One region of the Shewanella sp. 10B genome, then DNA from elsewhere that is predicted to be linked to it. Evidence: predicted binding sites of a transcription regulator. Region 1 holds the regulator's gene; each other region holds the start of a gene.
What was found. The regulator sigma-54, encoded in region 1, starts transcription at its own class of promoters, with help from an activator protein. The targets are predictions, from matches to a motif close to GTTGGCACGNNNNTNGNNT.
Positions count from the first base shown of each region.

Region 2: a site for sigma-54 is predicted at 1,966-1,984, ahead of M0415_RS01565 (DUF1328 domain-containing protein). Genes of this name have one in related genera too.
Region 3: a site for sigma-54 is predicted at 2,131-2,149, ahead of M0415_RS01540 (BON domain-containing protein). Genes of this name have one in related genera too.
Region 4: a site for sigma-54 is predicted at 1,732-1,750, ahead of M0415_RS10195 (superinfection exclusion B family protein). Genes of this name have one in related genera too.

Region 1 is NZ_JAMDJO010000002.1:727,512-731,729, forward strand. It holds gene lptC (LPS export ABC transporter periplasmic protein LptC) at 1-38, shown strand, start outside; gene lptA (lipopolysaccharide transport periplasmic protein LptA) at 25-576, shown strand; gene lptB (LPS export ABC transporter ATP-binding protein) at 573-1,304, shown strand; gene M0415_RS10800 (RNA polymerase factor sigma-54) at 1,410-2,885, shown strand; gene hpf (ribosome hibernation promoting factor) at 2,914-3,201, shown strand; gene ptsN (PTS IIA-like nitrogen regulatory protein PtsN) at 3,204-3,647, shown strand; gene rapZ (RNase adapter RapZ) at 3,644-4,218, shown strand, end outside.
Region 2 is NZ_JAMDJO010000001.1:373,026-377,243, reverse strand. It holds gene M0415_RS01570 (hypothetical protein) at 556-1,485, shown strand; gene M0415_RS01565 (DUF1328 domain-containing protein) at 2,148-2,324, shown strand; gene M0415_RS01560 (hypothetical protein) at 2,347-2,541, shown strand; gene M0415_RS01555 (diacylglycerol kinase family protein) at 2,696-4,218, shown strand, end outside.
Region 3 is NZ_JAMDJO010000001.1:368,258-372,475, forward strand. It holds gene M0415_RS01530 (hypothetical protein) at 64-873, shown strand; gene M0415_RS01535 (DUF3224 domain-containing protein) at 998-1,414, shown strand; gene M0415_RS01540 (BON domain-containing protein) at 1,548-2,096, opposite strand; gene M0415_RS01545 (ferritin family protein) at 2,369-2,845, opposite strand; gene M0415_RS01550 (sigma-54 interaction domain-containing protein) at 3,099-4,218, shown strand, end outside.
Region 4 is NZ_JAMDJO010000002.1:620,080-624,297, reverse strand. It holds gene M0415_RS10200 (ATP-binding protein) at 1-1,623, opposite strand, end outside; gene M0415_RS10195 (superinfection exclusion B family protein) at 1,792-2,403, shown strand; gene M0415_RS10190 (DUF3149 domain-containing protein) at 2,517-2,648, opposite strand; gene M0415_RS10185 (bacteriohemerythrin) at 2,948-4,218, shown strand, end outside.

The DNA of each region.
Region 1 (4,218 bases):
TGACCAGTCAGGTAGTAGGAACCTATGAAGCAAAATAACATATTACTTGCCGGCCTAATGCTAATCACCAGCATGAGTGCCTTCGCCAAGGTCGGTGACTTACAGCAAGAAGTGAAAATTAAAGCCGTCAGCCAAACTGCGGACATTAAAAATAACCAGATCATTTTCTTCGGTCCGGTTGAAGTCACTCAAGGCTCGATTAAAATCCATGCGGATCAACTACGTGCATTTTCTGCCGAAGGGGAAAACAGCAAGATTTTAGTGGCAACGGGCAACCCTGCGACCTACAGCCAAATTCTCGACGATGGACGCCCAGCGTCGGCGAGCGCCAAAGAAATTCGCTATGAAATGGCGACCCGCACCCTGACCTTAACAGGCTCAGCGACCCTAGACCAAGCGGGTAGCCAAGTGACGGGTAACCTCATCCGTTACGATATTATTCAGCAGAAACTGATCGCTGAGAGCACGGGTAGCGGTGATGATCGCGTAATCACCATTATTCAACCTGACAACTATCAGGAAGAACTCAAGAATCAGCCTGCGGACAAACCTGTGAAAAAACAGGATTCTAAATGACCCAAATCACCTTAAAAGCACAGAATCTCGCTAAGAGTTATAAGAGTCGTCAGGTTGTGAAAGATGTCAGCCTGACGGTGAAAACGGGTCAAGTCGTCGGCCTACTCGGCCCAAACGGTGCGGGTAAAACCACCACCTTTTACATGGTCGTGGGCTTAGTCAAAAGCGATAAAGGCCATATCTTTATCGACGATGATGATTTAACCGCCGATCCTATGCACCTGCGCGCTCGCAAAGGCATTGGTTACCTGCCACAGGAAGCCAGTATCTTTCGCAAGCTGACAGTGCACGACAATATCATGGCGGTACTGCAAACCCGTAAAGAGCTCAATCGCGATCAACGCGAAGAAGAGCTGGAACATCTGCTCGAAGAGTTCCATATCACCCATATTCGCGATAGCCAAGGCATGTCGTTATCGGGCGGTGAGCGTCGCCGCGTCGAAATTGCCCGCGCCTTAGCGGCCAATCCTAAGTTTATTCTGCTCGATGAACCCTTCGCCGGTGTCGACCCGATTTCGGTTATCGATATCAAGAAAATCATCGAACAACTCAAGAGCCGAGGCCTTGGGGTATTGATCACAGACCACAATGTGCGCGAGACTTTAGACGTCTGTGAACATGCCTACATTGTCAGTCACGGAAACCTGATTGCCGAAGGAACTCCCGCAGAGATCTTAGACAATCAGCAAGTTAGGGCTGTGTACTTAGGTGAACAATTCAGGCTATAGTTACTTAAACAGAGCCAATTAGCCTTGAATTTTGGCTTATCTGCGCCATCAATATGATAACAAGCGGCCTAAATTCAAAATAATAACGTAGGGATCAGCGGTAACATGAAAGCGTCACTCCAGCTCAAACTGGGTCAACAGTTAACCATGACGCCACAACTTCAACAGGCCATTCGTCTGTTGCAATTGTCGTCATTAGAACTGCAGCAAGAGATCCAGCAAGCCTTAGACTCTAATCCCCTTCTCGAGCTGGAAGAGGAGCAATTCGACGCGCCTACCGAACGTAAGCAAGATATCGCCGATACCGACTTTAGCGAAACGACAGCCCAGCCACAGGAACAAGACAATTCCACCGTGGACATTGCCGAGTCGTTGACCAAAGAATCCCTGCCCGAAGAACTACCCATGGACACCACTTGGGATGAAGTCTTTACCGCATCGCCAAACTCAGGTTCTGGCGCCAGCCGTGAAGATGACATGCCCTTCCAAGGGGAAACCAGTGAAGGCCTGTACGAACATTTAGAATGGCAGAAAAACCTCACGCCCTTCTCTGAAACCGATTTAGCTATTGCCACCGCGATTATTGATGCCATCGACGATCAAGGTTATCTGACTCAAAGTACTGAAGATATCCTCGAGGCCATGGGCAATCCTGAGATCGAGCTGGATGAAGTCGAAGCCGTACTCAAGCGCATTCAACACTTCGATCCCGTCGGTGTCGCCGCAAGGGATTTAAGCGAATGTCTGCTTATCCAACTCTCCCATTTTTCGCCGGATACCCCACACCTCGAAAACGCCCGTATGTTGATCAAAGATCATTTAGATCTGATCGCTGCCCGCGACTTTAGGTTGTTGATGCGTAAAACCAAGCTTAAGGAAGATGATCTGCGCGAGAGCATTGCCCTCATCCAAACCTTAAACCCTCGCCCCGGTTTGCTCATCACCCCTGTCGATGAAGAATATGTCATCCCCGATGTGTCGGTGTCGAAGAAAAATGGTCGCTGGGTGGTCGAGTTAAATCCAGACTGCATGCCAAAAATCAATGTTAATCAGCAATATGCAGCCATGGCGCGCAGCACCAAAAGCCAAGCCGATAGCCAATTTATCCGCGGGCATCTGCAAGAAGCCAAGTGGTTTATCAAAAGCCTTGAAAGCCGTAACGAAACACTGCTCAAGGTGGCAAACTGCATAGTGCAATATCAACAGGGTTTCTTCGAATACGGTGAAGAAGCCATGAAACCTATGGTCCTAAACGATATCGCCGAGGCGGTAGAGATGCATGAGTCCACCATTTCACGGGTGACCACACAAAAATACATGCATACCCCAAAGGGACTTTTTGAACTAAAATATTTCTTCTCAAGCCACGTCGGGACTGATGATGGCGGTGAGTGCTCATCCACGGCAATCAGAGCCTTCATTAAGAAACTGGTTGCAGCGGAAAACCAGAAAAAACCATTAAGCGACAGCAAGATGGCGCAACTTCTGGCAGAACAGGGAATTAACGTTGCGCGCAGAACCATTGCGAAGTACCGAGAGGCGATGCTTATTCCCCCTTCCAATCAGCGTAAAAGTTTATAGCCTAAAGTGGAAATCGGAGGACGTTTATATGCAAATAAACCTGAGTGGACACCATATCGAGATTACTGAATCGTTACGGGCTTATGTTGAGGAAAAGTTTTCAAAACTTGAACGTCATTTCGAACAGATCAATAATGTGCACGTTGTGCTCAATGTTGAGAAAATGCAACAAATTGCCGAAGCGAGAATCAACCTCACCGGTGGTGAAGTCTTCGCGACTTCAGAGCATGCAGATATGTATGCTGCCATAGACGTCCTGATCGACAAGCTTGATCGTCAGGTTATTAAACACAAAGAGAAGTTAACAAAACACTAGCAATGGAACTTCGTACCATACTGCGGCCGGAATGCACGACCTGCGCCACTCCGGGCAGTAAGAAAAAGGTACTGGAACTTATCAGCGACTTAGCCGCTGCCCAGTACCCCACCCTCTCATCTCAAGAGATCTTCGAAAGCCTAGTGGCGCGCGAAAAGATGGGGAGCACAGGTATAGGTAACGGCATCGCCATTCCACATGGTCGATTAACCGATATAACACAACCCATAGCCATATTGGTGAAATGTGAGGAGCCGATAGCCTTTGATGCTATCGATAAACAACCTGTCGACATTTTATTTGCGCTGCTAGTGCCTGCTGACCAATGTCAACAGCACTTAAGCACTTTGTCCTGCATGGCTGAAAAGCTCAGCGACAAGCAAATATTGAAGCAATTGCGCAAGACGCATGATGAAACGGAACTCTATCAGGTAATCACTGGATGAAACTGGTCATAGTGTCAGGGCGCTCAGGCTCAGGCAAATCGGTCGCACTAAGAGTGCTTGAAGATCTCGGCTACTATTGTGTCGATAATCTTCCTTTGCCGCTGATTGGCAGCTTACTCGAACAGCTCAAGGGCAGTAACGATCTCGTCGCCATCAGTGTTGACGTGCGTAACCTGCCGGAGCAAGACAAGGTACTCGTCAAACAGCTCGCCAGCCTGCCAGAGGGCACTGAACTTACCAGCTTCTTCTTAAACTCCAGCGATAAAGTACTGTTAAAGCGCTACAGCGAGACGCGGCGCTTACATCCCTTATCTAAGAGCCGAGTATCACTGCAAGAAGCCATTAAGCTTGAAGGCAAGTTGCTCGAGCCCCTGTCACAGCAGATGGATCACTACATAGATACCTCGAATCTGAATATCTATGAACTCAGCGACCAAGTACGGCAAATCCTGCTTGGCAGTGTCGATAAGGAACTGGTGATCAACTTCGAGTCTTTCGGTTTTAAGCATGGTATGCCAACCGAAGCCGACTTTATGTTTGATGTGCGCTTTTTACCCAACCCCCACTGGGA
Region 2 (4,218 bases), on a different contig from region 1:
TTTTTGGCTCTATTACGGGTTCAGTTCCGCTCGACATGGTGCAATCAATCGAATACATAATGCCAAAAGCCGATTGGAGTTCCGTTTCCGCTCTGCATTGTCACTTCAGTGGCACGCCGTAAACCCATCCCTGGGGGCTCAACGGAAAAATCCCTTTTTCCGATGTCCACTGCCGTGACAATGCTCGCCTGCAACACTTATCTGCAATCAATCGAAAACATAAGGCAAGATTTAAAATTGGGTTGTAGCGGAAACGTTGATAAATGCAATCGTCCCAAAACTCTATATAAATCATGGTTTGTGAATAAAGTTATTGCCATGCAAAAGTGTTGTTTTTGCGCACAATTTCTGATGTACTTCTTATCCAATTTAATATTCAATAACTTAGAAATAATGCGCAGCACAAAAAATTTAGAAATCATGCAGATGCGTACTTTCTATGCAGAAGGATATTTGTTATCGTACAAACCTATCATTAAATCAGTAAGTTGCGAGTTATTTTACACCTAGTAAAAACTAAAATCTTGCGTATACGCACTGCACAGGGAGAATCACTTGTCTAAACAGCTATCGCCCGCTGGAATCATGGCCCTAAAAGAAGCTCTCTGTTCTGTTTACTGGTACAAATCCGAGCTTCGCGGTTTTCTGCAACTCTGCTTATCAAAGCCCGGCCTTCTGAACAATTTCAACTGGGAAAACTATAAACGTCAAATAGCATCCGACGTTGTTGATTACCTCGTAGCAAACCCCGCGGCTCACCTCGGTGACTTAACAAATATATGCTACGAACTATGCAAGCTAACCGACTTCTCACACCTAAAGCCTTTGGACGACGGGCCACAAAAGGTCGAGAAAGCACGCAATGCAGTCAAGCAACTCAAACACCTTGTTGAGCCTCATCAGGACATTAAGAAGGAACAAGACGAGATTAAGCGGCGGCAGGAACTTGCAGCAAAAAAACTTCGTGAAAATGCTGCCGTTCGTCAGAAGTTGGAAACAATAAAAAACCGATATATGGCCTTGGTCGGGTCAAACAACGCACAAAATAGAGGCTTCGAACTTGAGCGTGTGATGTATGAACTGTTTGAGCTATTTGACCTAGATCCTAAAGCATCCTTCAAGAATCTCGGCGAACAAATTGACGGTGCTTTTTCTCTAGAAGGTACGGAGTATTTGTTTGAGGCAAAGTGGCAAAAGGAAATGGTCAATAAAGCTGACTTGGCAGTATTCACCGATAAGGTTAAAACGAAACTCGAAAATACTCTCGGCATATTTCTGTCAATCAATGGCTTCTCGGTAGACGGCGTTGCAGCACATCAAGCTGGTGGCGCGTCAATATTGCTTGTAGATGGCAGCGATCTTATGGCTGTCTTTGAAGAGCGAATTGATTTTACAAGCCTCCTACTCAGGAAGAAACGCCATGCGGCTCAGACGGGGCAAATTTATTTCAGCTACTACCAAATGATCGCCTCCTGCAGTGGTTAGCCCATCATTCTACCGAACCTTGAGCATAACGCTGCGCAAGGTCATCGCTGAATTGAAAAAAATCAATAACATTGCGTGCTTTTGCTTTGCCAATAATCTGTCCTAACTAAAATTACTGTAATAGAGTCATCAAAAGTGGCTGAACTGTATAGGAGCAAAAAAGCTTTTTATTTCAAAGCTAATCGAATTTTAATTATGAAATATTTCAACCTTTTCAATTAAAAAAAGACATTGTTTGGAAAAATATAAGCAATAAGATGCAAAGGTTCGTCGGTTTCTCAATCTAGCAATCAACACCTTAATCTAAGCCGATACTCAAAAAGGATCGGCTTTTTATGCTTTTTCATTCGATTTCCCCACTGCAACTCTTACCGAATCGCAGGTAAAAATTGCCTATCTCGCTTATATCAGTCAATACTCCCGTCAGTACAGCATTTAAAAATAATCTTAATATTCAATAAATTAAATTAAAACCTCAAAGTTGGCATTAAGCTCGCAATATCCCCTTTGTGAGTTTATTGCTGGATTGAATGATAACGGGATGTAAGACGTAACCTAGCTCACTCAACTCGCTCTCAACAACGAACTCCACTAGCTCGCTCGAGGTATATGTGCAAAGTGAAAGTAGACAGAAAAACCGAAATAAGACAAAGGAGGTGGCTATGTTAGGTTGGACCTTAATGTTTCTGGTTGTGGCCATTATCGCCGGACTGTTTGGATTTACGGGGATCGCTGGCGCCGCAGCGGGGATCGCAAAGATTATTTTCTTCCTATTTATTGTATTACTCGTGATTTCCCTGCTGGTCAATGCCCTTAAGGGCAAGGCACCACGCGCTTAAATTGGATAAAAGGAGAATCGATATGAAACCTATGACCATAATTACCACCGCATTTTTAGCCTTATTATTAACTTTTGGGCTGTCAGCCTGTAGCGACAACCACGCCGAGGATGCAGGCGAAAAAATCGATGAAGCCATCACTGATACCGGCAATGCGATTGAAGATGCCTGTGAAGAACTGAAAGAAGGCGTTAAAGCGAAAGATACCCGCTGCTAGAACGGATGACGGCGAGTAGATAGTCCCGCAAACGAGCCTATCAGGGGAACCACAGTTCAATTGAGTACCACCGAGCCACTTTATCGCGACAGACATTGGTCACGATAAAGTGGGTTTCCCTGAGGCTCGCCGCTTATCAATGGAGGAGATACCAATGCTGAGTAGGATCCACATTAAGTATTTCTACCTGTTCGGAGCGCTGTTATTTGGCTATTTTGCCGTAACGGGGCATTCTCCCATTCTCACCTTTATTTGGGCATGGAGCAGCCTATCCCTCGCCCTTGTCGGCTCAGCCTATTGGCTTAATCTCGCCAGTATTTTTAGAAAACGTCAGGATGGCTCCATCCCTTGGTATATTCGTTGGGGTTTTATTCCGTTTTTATTAGGATGCCGACTCTATAATCTTTGGGCGCGGCTCCGTGATAGCGTGCCCTCAATGCAAGCCATTGATAAATATCTGTACTTGAGTAGCCGCTTAAGCGCTGCTGATTTACCTAAACTGAATCGTTATGGCATTACCGCTATTATAGATGTCACCGCCGAATTCGACGGCCTCGATGTGTCCCTGTATGAGGATCATATCGACTATCTGAATATCCCTATTCTTGACCACAGCGTGCCGACTAGCGCCCAATTAAATCAGGCGATTAACTGGTTACACCGTCAAGTACGCGCCCAAAAGCGGGTATTAATCCACTGTGCGCTCGGCCGCGGGCGATCCGTAATGGTGCTGGCCGCTTATCTTGTGTGCCGCCGCCCCAAGCTCAGCTTTGCCGAGGTGCTGCAACAGATTAAAAGCATTCGTAAAACCGCAGGGTTAAATCGCTGGCAACTTAAAGCGCTGGAGCAGATGTACACTCAAGGGGAAATCAAACTGCATAAGCGAGCCTGGATTATCGCCAATCCCGTCTCTGGCGCGGGTAAATGGCAGACCCATGGCGAACAAATTTGCACTGAACTGAAACGCTATTTTGAGGTGCAGTTAGCGCTCACCACGCCAGAGATTAGCGCCCAAACCCAAGCGAAAAAAGCCCGGCTTCAGGGAGCCGATATCATCATCGCTTGCGGGGGTGATGGCACAGTCACTGAGGTCGCGGCGGAGATTATCGACACCGATATCACCTTAGGCATTATCCCGCTAGGCACCACTAATGCCCTATCACACGCCCTCTTTGGTTTAAGCAGTAAGCTCAATGCCGTCTCCCAAGCCCTTGATAATATTATCCAAGGCCAGACACAGACCATAGACACGGCGCGTTGCAATGAGCGGCTGGTGTTACTACTGGTCGGCATTGGGTTTGAGCAACAAATGATTGAGTCGGCGAGCCGCGAGCGTAAAAATGCCCTCGGCCAACTCGCCTACCTCGATGGTTTGTGGCGCGCGGTGAACACCGACACCAACCTAGAGTTGCAGCTGACTTTAGATGACCAGGCCCCAATGACAGTGCAAACCCACAGCCTAGTGGTTGCCAATGCCGCACCTTTTACCAGCTTACTCGCCCAAGGTAAGGGCGAACCCAATATGACCGACGGCTTGTTGGATATCACTTGGTTAGATTCAAATAATGAGCCGAATGAACAGCTTATCAGTCTGGCTGAACTGGCTTTTACCGGCTGGATTAAAGAGGCCACCAATAGTGACTCTGCGCCCTCGGCCAACACGGGTAAAGTGAAACA
Region 3 (4,218 bases), on a different contig from region 1:
ATCAGCAAGGCGGATTTTATCATAAGAGTGAAATATGCCGCGACTAGGATATTGGGGGAGATAATGAGTATGTTTGTTAAATTAACGATAGCGGCGACTGTCCTTGTGCTCAGTATTCTTGCCGCGGGCATTTATCGTTTTAACATGACCAATGATGATATCTACATGGTCATGGAAGATGGCCAAGTGCTGCAATACGATGAGGCCATGGCGCAGGCCGATGCGAAGGCAAAAGCCAAAGAGGCGGCATTATCTTCCAGTGAAGATGCCATCGAATCTGTGGTGCCAAGTGAGGTCAAACCGGTGGCGAATGCCTCCGAGGTGATGCTGAAACTCTTTAGTTTGAATACGGCCAATCCCTTTGAAGTGAAGCTGCCCGATAGCCAACTGCCCGTGGTATTGACGCACTTTATTAACATCAAGCAAACGGAATTTGCGCTGGGGGATTATCAACAAGGTGAAGAAAAGGGGCGGGTATTGCTGGATTATATGCGGATTACGCCGCTTAATTTTGACCCCGCATTAGAGCCTGATACCCAAAGTGATGCTCCATTACAGGACGATCCTAAGCAGCAAACCATGCCTTTTGTGGCGCCTTATATCGTCACGAATCAAGGTTCGGGGGTATTTTGGTATCTTGGCTTGTTTAGCTTAGATTATGCTCAAAATCGATTAGTGCACTTAGGCAGTGTGTTTATTGGCGATCGTATCGAAGTCGATAGTATTGAACCCGTGTATCCCTTTGAAGCGCCGTTTAAAGTTGCTATTACCTACCGCGATAGGGCGGCGGGCCAACCTATGGCAGAGGAGCCTAACGTGGCGAAAACCCTTGAAGTCGGTGTGAGTGAATCGGAAATCAAAGCACTGCATTAGGTTTATATCTGGGCTTATGCTAAGTTAATTTTACCTCAGCTACGGCTGAGGTATTTATTTCACCTAGCGGCTGGGAAAGCTAAGGTTTTGGCATAAAGCATAAAATTAAAACAAGGAGCGAGTCATGGAAATGACCAAAGTCACGGGCAAATTTGATGTTAAGCTCAATCCCGAGAGTGCCTATGCCACAGGTGTGGGCGGCATGAACTTGGGCAGAATGACCTTAGATAAAAGCTTTTATGGTGAGCTAGAAGCTCGCAGCCAAGGCGAAATGCTCAGTGCCATGACGGCGGTAAAAGGCTCGGCAGGTTACGTGGCGATAGAGCAAGTCGTAGGTAAACTGTGCGGCAGGCAGGGCAGTTTTGTGCTGCAACATTTTGGCATTATGACCGATGGGCAAAACCGTTTACACCTTGAGGTTGTCCCCCATTCTGGCGCGGGTGAACTCGTTGGGTTATATGGCACTATGGCGATAAGCATCGAAAATGGCCAACATTTTTATGAATTTAGCTTCTGCATCGAACAGGAAGCCGAAGCCTAAGGCATGATGAACATAACATCGCGCCAATAAAACAAAACCAGCCGAAGCTGGTTTTGTGGTTTTTGCCCGAGTGACTAATACCAACAGCTGAGTTATTAAGAGCTGAATTAGCAAGGGCTGCATGTCAGGACCATTATGAGGTTTTGACTTTGATTTTATCGACGACCTTTTTCACATCATCGGTATTTTTAGCAATGGTCAGGGCTAATTGACGCTCGGCATCGCTAGCCACTTCACCCTGTAAGGTCACTACGCCATCGGCAACATCGACGTTAATTTGGGTGCCCGATACGTCGGTCGAGAACAACAGACGGGTTTTTACGACCGTTGCGACCTTAGAGTCGGTTAAGGTCTTCACCACCTCATTGGTGCCTTCGTCTTCTTTCATCACGGTTAACTTGTTATCTACCCCTTTTACGCCATCTAAGCTTTTGATGAGCTCCGCGGCGAGCGCCTTATCGACACTGCTCTCCACTTGACCCGTTAAAGTGACATGGCCGTTTTTCACGTCGGTCATAATGTCAAAGGAGTTGAGGTTAGTATTGAGCAACAAAGTCGTTTCGGCCTTGCCATCGATCCAAGCATCTTTGGCATCATCTTTCCAATCCTGTGCGGCGGCCACATTTAAACTGATAGAACCGACAAGTAAGGTGGTTAAAGCTAAAGTTGTCGTGTTTTTCATAATGATATCCTCCGTTGTTATCTCGAAGATACTAAAGCGTGAATCGTGCCAATATTTATATCTAGCTGATTTTAAATGGGTTAAGTGTTATTTGTAAGTTGTTTTAGGTGTTTGGCTTAATCGCCAAATCGGCGCTTTTTACCGACAAAATGTAAATATTACCGAGGGTAATTAAGCTTTTTGGCTTAAGTGGGATAGGCGTTAAGCTCAAATAGATCGCAGGCAACAAAAACGCGGCTCAGTTGGCCGCGTTATTGGCTGGCATTGCTGCCTTACAGGGCTTGGCTACGCAGGTGTAAGGTATCTAGATGGATTTGTAGCCAGGCAATATCCTCGGCCAATTGGCTGATTAACCTTGGGTGATTGGCCTTTTTAATTAACTGTTTGAGGTGATTAAGGCGCTGACGCTCAAGCTCGCAGAGTACGGCGAGGGCATCGGCGAGTTGCTGTTTAATAAGTAAAGCATCGACATCGGCGTAGGGCCGAGTCTGCGACGACGGCACCGAGTGCGGACCTATGTGCGGGCCCATTTGTTGTAATGTTTGGGCGAGCAGTTGCCTAAATCGCGCCAGCATCCCTTGATACGTCTTGATTTGGGCAATAAAAATGCGTTTTAGGCTGTAGTCATCGACAGTGGTATTGGCCCGAGTATAAAAATCAACGCCGGTTTGGGTCAGCTCGATTAACTCATTAACCAGCTTAATATCGGCGCTCAACTCGGTCTGATGTTGCGCAACATTAGACGTCATAACGACCTCCTGTGGTAGTTTGGGCTGCTCCGCCGACACGGATTGCCCAACATTTTATGGAAATTTCAGTTTCATTCAGCTTCTATGCATATTTCGTTCACTTTTTAATGATAAGTTAATGGCTTGATTTAAATGATGATATTTATCCATTGTCACCAGTGCCTCGCTTATTATCGGCAACTCTTACCGTTGAGATTGTTAAAATTTCACGGCTGGCATACAGTGGTGCTTCATTCACAGGGAGTGGCACAAGATGATCCGACCAACGCTTTTCTATCATCTACAGGACTTCGAGACCGAGCAGGCATTAGTACAGCTCGAGGGCGCGCAGACCTACAACAAGCTACGCAGTACCGATGATTTATCTTGGATTAGTCAGCTGGAGGCCAATCGTATCGATGTGGCGATCATTGAGCTGCCCCGTCTAAGCCGTGAAGATTACTTAGCCTTACTCGAGTCCAGCGCCATTGCGGATGTGGAGTTTATTTTTCTCTCCGATGGCCTACCGAATCCTCATCTCGATAAACTCTTATCCAAATACGCGGGCTACCATTTCCGTAAGCCCATCGATATGTCGTTGCTGTGCGAAACCTTAGCGGATTTTGCCCTGCATTTGGTTGCCAACACTTCGACGCGCATTCGCCCCTTTGCCAGCGAATTAGACCAATATGGTCTGCTGGTGGGCTCCTCGTTACCTATGCACCGCTTGTATCGCACTATCCGCCGGGTGTCGGCCGCCGAGAGCAATGTGTTGATTATCGGCGAGAGTGGCGCGGGTAAAGAACTGGTTGCCAATACCATTCACTTAGCCAGCCCGCGGGTGAATAAGCCCTATATTGCGATTAACTGTGGCGCCTTGAGCCCTGAATTGGTTGATAGTGAACTCTTCGGCCATGTAAAAGGCTCTTTCACTGGCGCGAATCGCGATCATCAAGGGGTATTTGAGCAGGCCGAAGGCGGCACCTTATTCCTCGATGAAGTCACCGAAATGCCCCTAGAGCATCAAGTTAAGCTGTTAAGAGTGCTCGAAAATAATGAATATCGTCCCGTCGGCAGCCCTAAGGTGCTCAAGGCCAATGTGCGTATTGTGGCGGCGACAAACCGCGATCCTTTAGTGGCGATTGAGCAAGGACAACTGCGGGAGGATTTGTACTTTCGCTTAGCGCATTTCCCCATTCAAGTGCCGCCATTGCGGGAGCGTGGGGAAGATATAGTCGGACTTGCGAAGCATTTTCTGGCCTATCGCAATGCGGCGGAAAAACAGAGCAAAGTGTTCTCGCCCTCAAGTTTAGAGGCGATTGCGGCTCACGCTTGGCCGGGGAATGTGCGCGAGTTAAAGCATGCTATCGAGCGCGCTTATATTCTGGCGGACC
Region 4 (4,218 bases), 110 kb from region 1:
AAAGTCATGGTGTGTGGTGAGTTTGGGCGAATCGCATTGGGTGAGGGGAATGCGGATATTAAATTGTGCGCCGCCCAGTTGTGAGTCTGCTTGATAGTTCATGGTGCCCTTTAGCAGCGTGGCGGCATTGAAGGCGGCGGATAAGCCTAAGCCTGTGCCACCTTTACTCCTGCTGGTGGTAAAGAAGGGCTCAAACATATGCTCTGCCACCTCGGGTGGAATGGCAATCCCATTGTTTTCAATGCTGATATTCACATAGTCTTGCTCTAGCTTGGCCGTAATTTGGATCAGATTATCTTCTCTATCCTGAAAGGCATGGGTGAAGGCATTAGAGAGAATATTACTGACGATTTGATTGAGTAGGCTGACATTGGTCTGGATGTTGAGCGCAGAATTAACCTGTAGCTGAGTTTGGGCTTTGACCTTGGGATACATAATTAAGGTCGATTCTAAAATCTCCTTAAGCTGACGTTGCAGATTGATACATTGATGTTCTTCGTGGCTACGGTCGATGGCGATCGTTTTAAATTTTTGGATCAGGCTACTGGCCTTACTGATATTACGAACTATCAACTCACAGCTTTCTTGGTACTCATCTAAAATGGCGTTGATTTCATCTAGAGTGGCATGCTCGCTATGTATAAGCTCGATAAGCTCTTCGATATGACTCAGTTGGGTACTGGCCGCCGTCAAACAAATGCCGATAGGTGTATTGATCTCATGGGCCACTCCCGAGACTAAACCGCCCAATGCCGCCATTTTTTCCTGCTCGACTAACACTTGCTGCGCCCGTTTCAGCGCCGTTAATGATTGCTCTAATTCCTGTGTTCTTTCTTTGACTTGCCTTGCGAGTTCTTCCTTATAACTGCGTTCGAGCGTCAGTAAGCGTTCTCTATCCTCTAAGGCAGTTTGCAATTCGGTTTTAGAGCGTTTTAAGGCTGCGAATGAGCCGCGCAGTTGCGACTGCATATTGTTGATGGCATCGGCAACTTGGGTGAATTCATCGACTTTTTGTTTGCGATCGAAGGCTAATGGCTCGACATCGGTATCGAGATCGATGCGTTTGCAGTAATTACTGAGTTTGTCTAAGTGTTTAGTAATGTTGTACCAGACTAAAAACAGAATAAATCCAGCGACTAAGAAGGTTTTTATCGCATTAGAGAGCAAGATCAGAATGGCTTTATCGTAGAGGCGTTGGTAAATGGCATCCATATCCACTTGAACCTCTAAAGTGCCGACATTAATGCTGTCAGTTGGCGACTTATAGACCAGAGGAAATACTTTATTGAGAGTATGGGTTGGCTTCTCATTGCCGGCGTTCCACGATTGGCCGCTATCATCTTTTATCGAAATGTAATTAATATCAGGTAGTTGGATTAAACCATTTAACTGGGTATTAATCAGTCTTTCATCGATAACCCAAATACTGGCGGCGAGTACATCGAGGTTGGCTTTTTCAATATTGGAGAATACGCGGTCAATACGAGTCACATCGCCGCGATAGTCGTTAATCAGCTGATAGGCCGTTGTCACTAAGGTGATGAGGGAACTAAAGAGGATAATAGACAAGGTGAGATGCCTGCCTATCGGGCTTTTAATAAATTGGCTAAAGAAAGTCGGCATCTTAAATTATCTATAGCTAATAGCGAGTTGGATGCTTATAAGCATAGACTCAAGCATCCAGATTGTGCATTTTATCCCCATGAAATATCCCGCAATTTTGACAGATACACTGGCATCAAACTTGCTTGATGCCGTCTAAGTTCAATTTTTTGTCGCTGGGATAAGACTATGATTAAATTCAAACTGGATTCAGTGAAATTGTTTAGCCCTAAAAAGATGATGTTTCGAGTCATGCTGTGGCTAATGGTAAGCTGCGCTGTGTTATTGGCGATCCCATCCAATGTGCTTGCCATGCTGGCGTTGGATAAGTTTGTTCCCGAGCATGCCCATTTTGTTGGCCTAGGGCTGATTATCTCCATTGCTTATTTCTTAACGCAGCTATTGAACCTTGGCTTAGATGAATCGATTCGTCACTTGAGTGATAAACGAATGATCGAAACGATTGAGGCTAAGGTCAATTTGATGGATCGTGCCGAGCGCGCTTTATTACGGGAGTTCTTTTTACAGGGGGCCACCATTTTGACATTGCCGCAAAATGAACCCGCAGTAAAAAGCTTGCTGAATGCCTGCATCCTCGAATGTTTAGGCAATGAGCGCCATTATGCGATCCAAGGTCCTACGGCGGATTATAAAATTTCGATGAAGGCACGCATGTATCTGAATCGTGGTGTATTGCGTTTACCCGCAGGAGAGCCGAGCCAGGAAGAAATGCAGCATTTGATTAAAGCGCGCCCGCAGTTTTTAAATGGGGTAGTGCAAAGCCGTAAACACGCCGCTTAATGCAGGTTGTGTGCTAAAGCAGAAATCATAGGCACAAAAAATGGGGGTTAGATTAACCCCCATAACAACGTGCAATTTTTACAATGAACAGAATAACAATTTGGAAGCAAAAACTACGATTGTTGCGCGGACTTCACAATGAACATCCAAGTGATATAAGAAATTATCCCTATAGTGCTAAAGATAACGATCATTGAGAGTAAACCAATTGGGTTACCGAACATTAAATCTAACCAAAATGCCATGATTGAAATCCTCTTTCCTGTGAAGTCCCCTCTACACTAGCGTCCTTAATGTTTCTAAATACTGATCCTGATCAATAAAAATCCGACATCTTAAAACAAAGTTGTAACTACAAGTTAACTATGTGATGTGGTTCAAATTTAGGCTTGAATGAAATAGCACTTATCTCTATTGTCTTGGCTTTGTTTCTTGTCTCGTTAAGAACTAGTCTTAAGAGTGTCAGTCACGAAATGATATTGAGATCTGAACTTTACCTAACGAGTTGTTGATTGAGTCGACTGCATTTTGGAAGGAGCCAAAAATGGCCAATGTTACAGCTAAGAATGGCACCATGGGCTACGGTATTATCTTTGCGCCTATGGTCTTACTCTTATATCCCCTCTATTGTTTAGTCACTAGTGCGCATTGGGTGGCGACGCTCTGTTTAATTGCTCTTGCCGTGATTCTCTTTTTAAACATTAACAAATTAATCCGTAACTTAAGGCATTTAGAACGCGCAGCTCATCATTTGGGTGATGGGGATTTAAGTTATCAGCTCGATGAGAAAGATGCGGGTGTGTTTATCAAGGTCGTCCACAGTATCAACCGCATGGGCGAGGATGTTAGTCGCACGATTCTCTCCCTCGTCGATACCAGCGAGTGGATGAAGAAAGTCGCGACCGATATCAAAGCGATCAGCGAGCAGGCAAAACAGGGCGTACTCGAGCAGGAACGTCAAACCGAACTGGCAGCAACGGCCATGACGCAGATGGTCTCCACAGTACAAGAAGTGTCACAAAATGCCGCCAGTACGGCACGAGCGGCCGATATTGCCCAAGGTTCGGCGAAACATGGTGATGAGCTAATTGGTACTATCGTAAATAAAATCAACGATATGAAATCGCAAATTCACCAAACTAAAGGCGTTATCGAACACCTTGCCGCCGATACTAATAGCATCAGCAGTATTATTGAAACCATCTCCCAAGTGGCGGAGCAAACAAATCTATTGGCGCTCAATGCGGCGATTGAGAGTGCGCGCGCCGGTGAACATGGCCGCGGCTTTGCGGTGGTTGCCGACGAAGTGCGTAACTTAGCTAAACGCACCTCAGAGGCTACCGCCGAAATTCAACAGCAGATCACAACCTTGCAAAAGGGCGCGCAGCAGAGCGTAGAAGTGATGCTTAAGAATGTCACCATTGCCGACGAAACCGCCCTGATGGTGGAACAAGCTCATCAAGCCCTCGGGGATATAGTGACTCAGGTTGAAAGTATTACCGATATGTCCCACCAAATCGCTACTGCATCCGAAGAGCAACATGCGGTTGCCGAGGAAATTAACAAAAATATCAGTGTGATGGCCGATTTAGCCCTAAAAAATGCGCGCCATACCAACCACACCAACTTATCCAGCCTTAAGGTGTATAACATGTCGCAGGAAATTGGCTCCCTGCTGCATCGATTCCATGTGGATGCTAAGTTGTTTAATTCCAGCCAAGCTCAAAGTAAGTTATTTGTGAAATGGGGGCCCGAACTTGATATCGGCATGCCAGAGATTAACCGTCAGCACCAACGCTTAGTATCATTAATCAA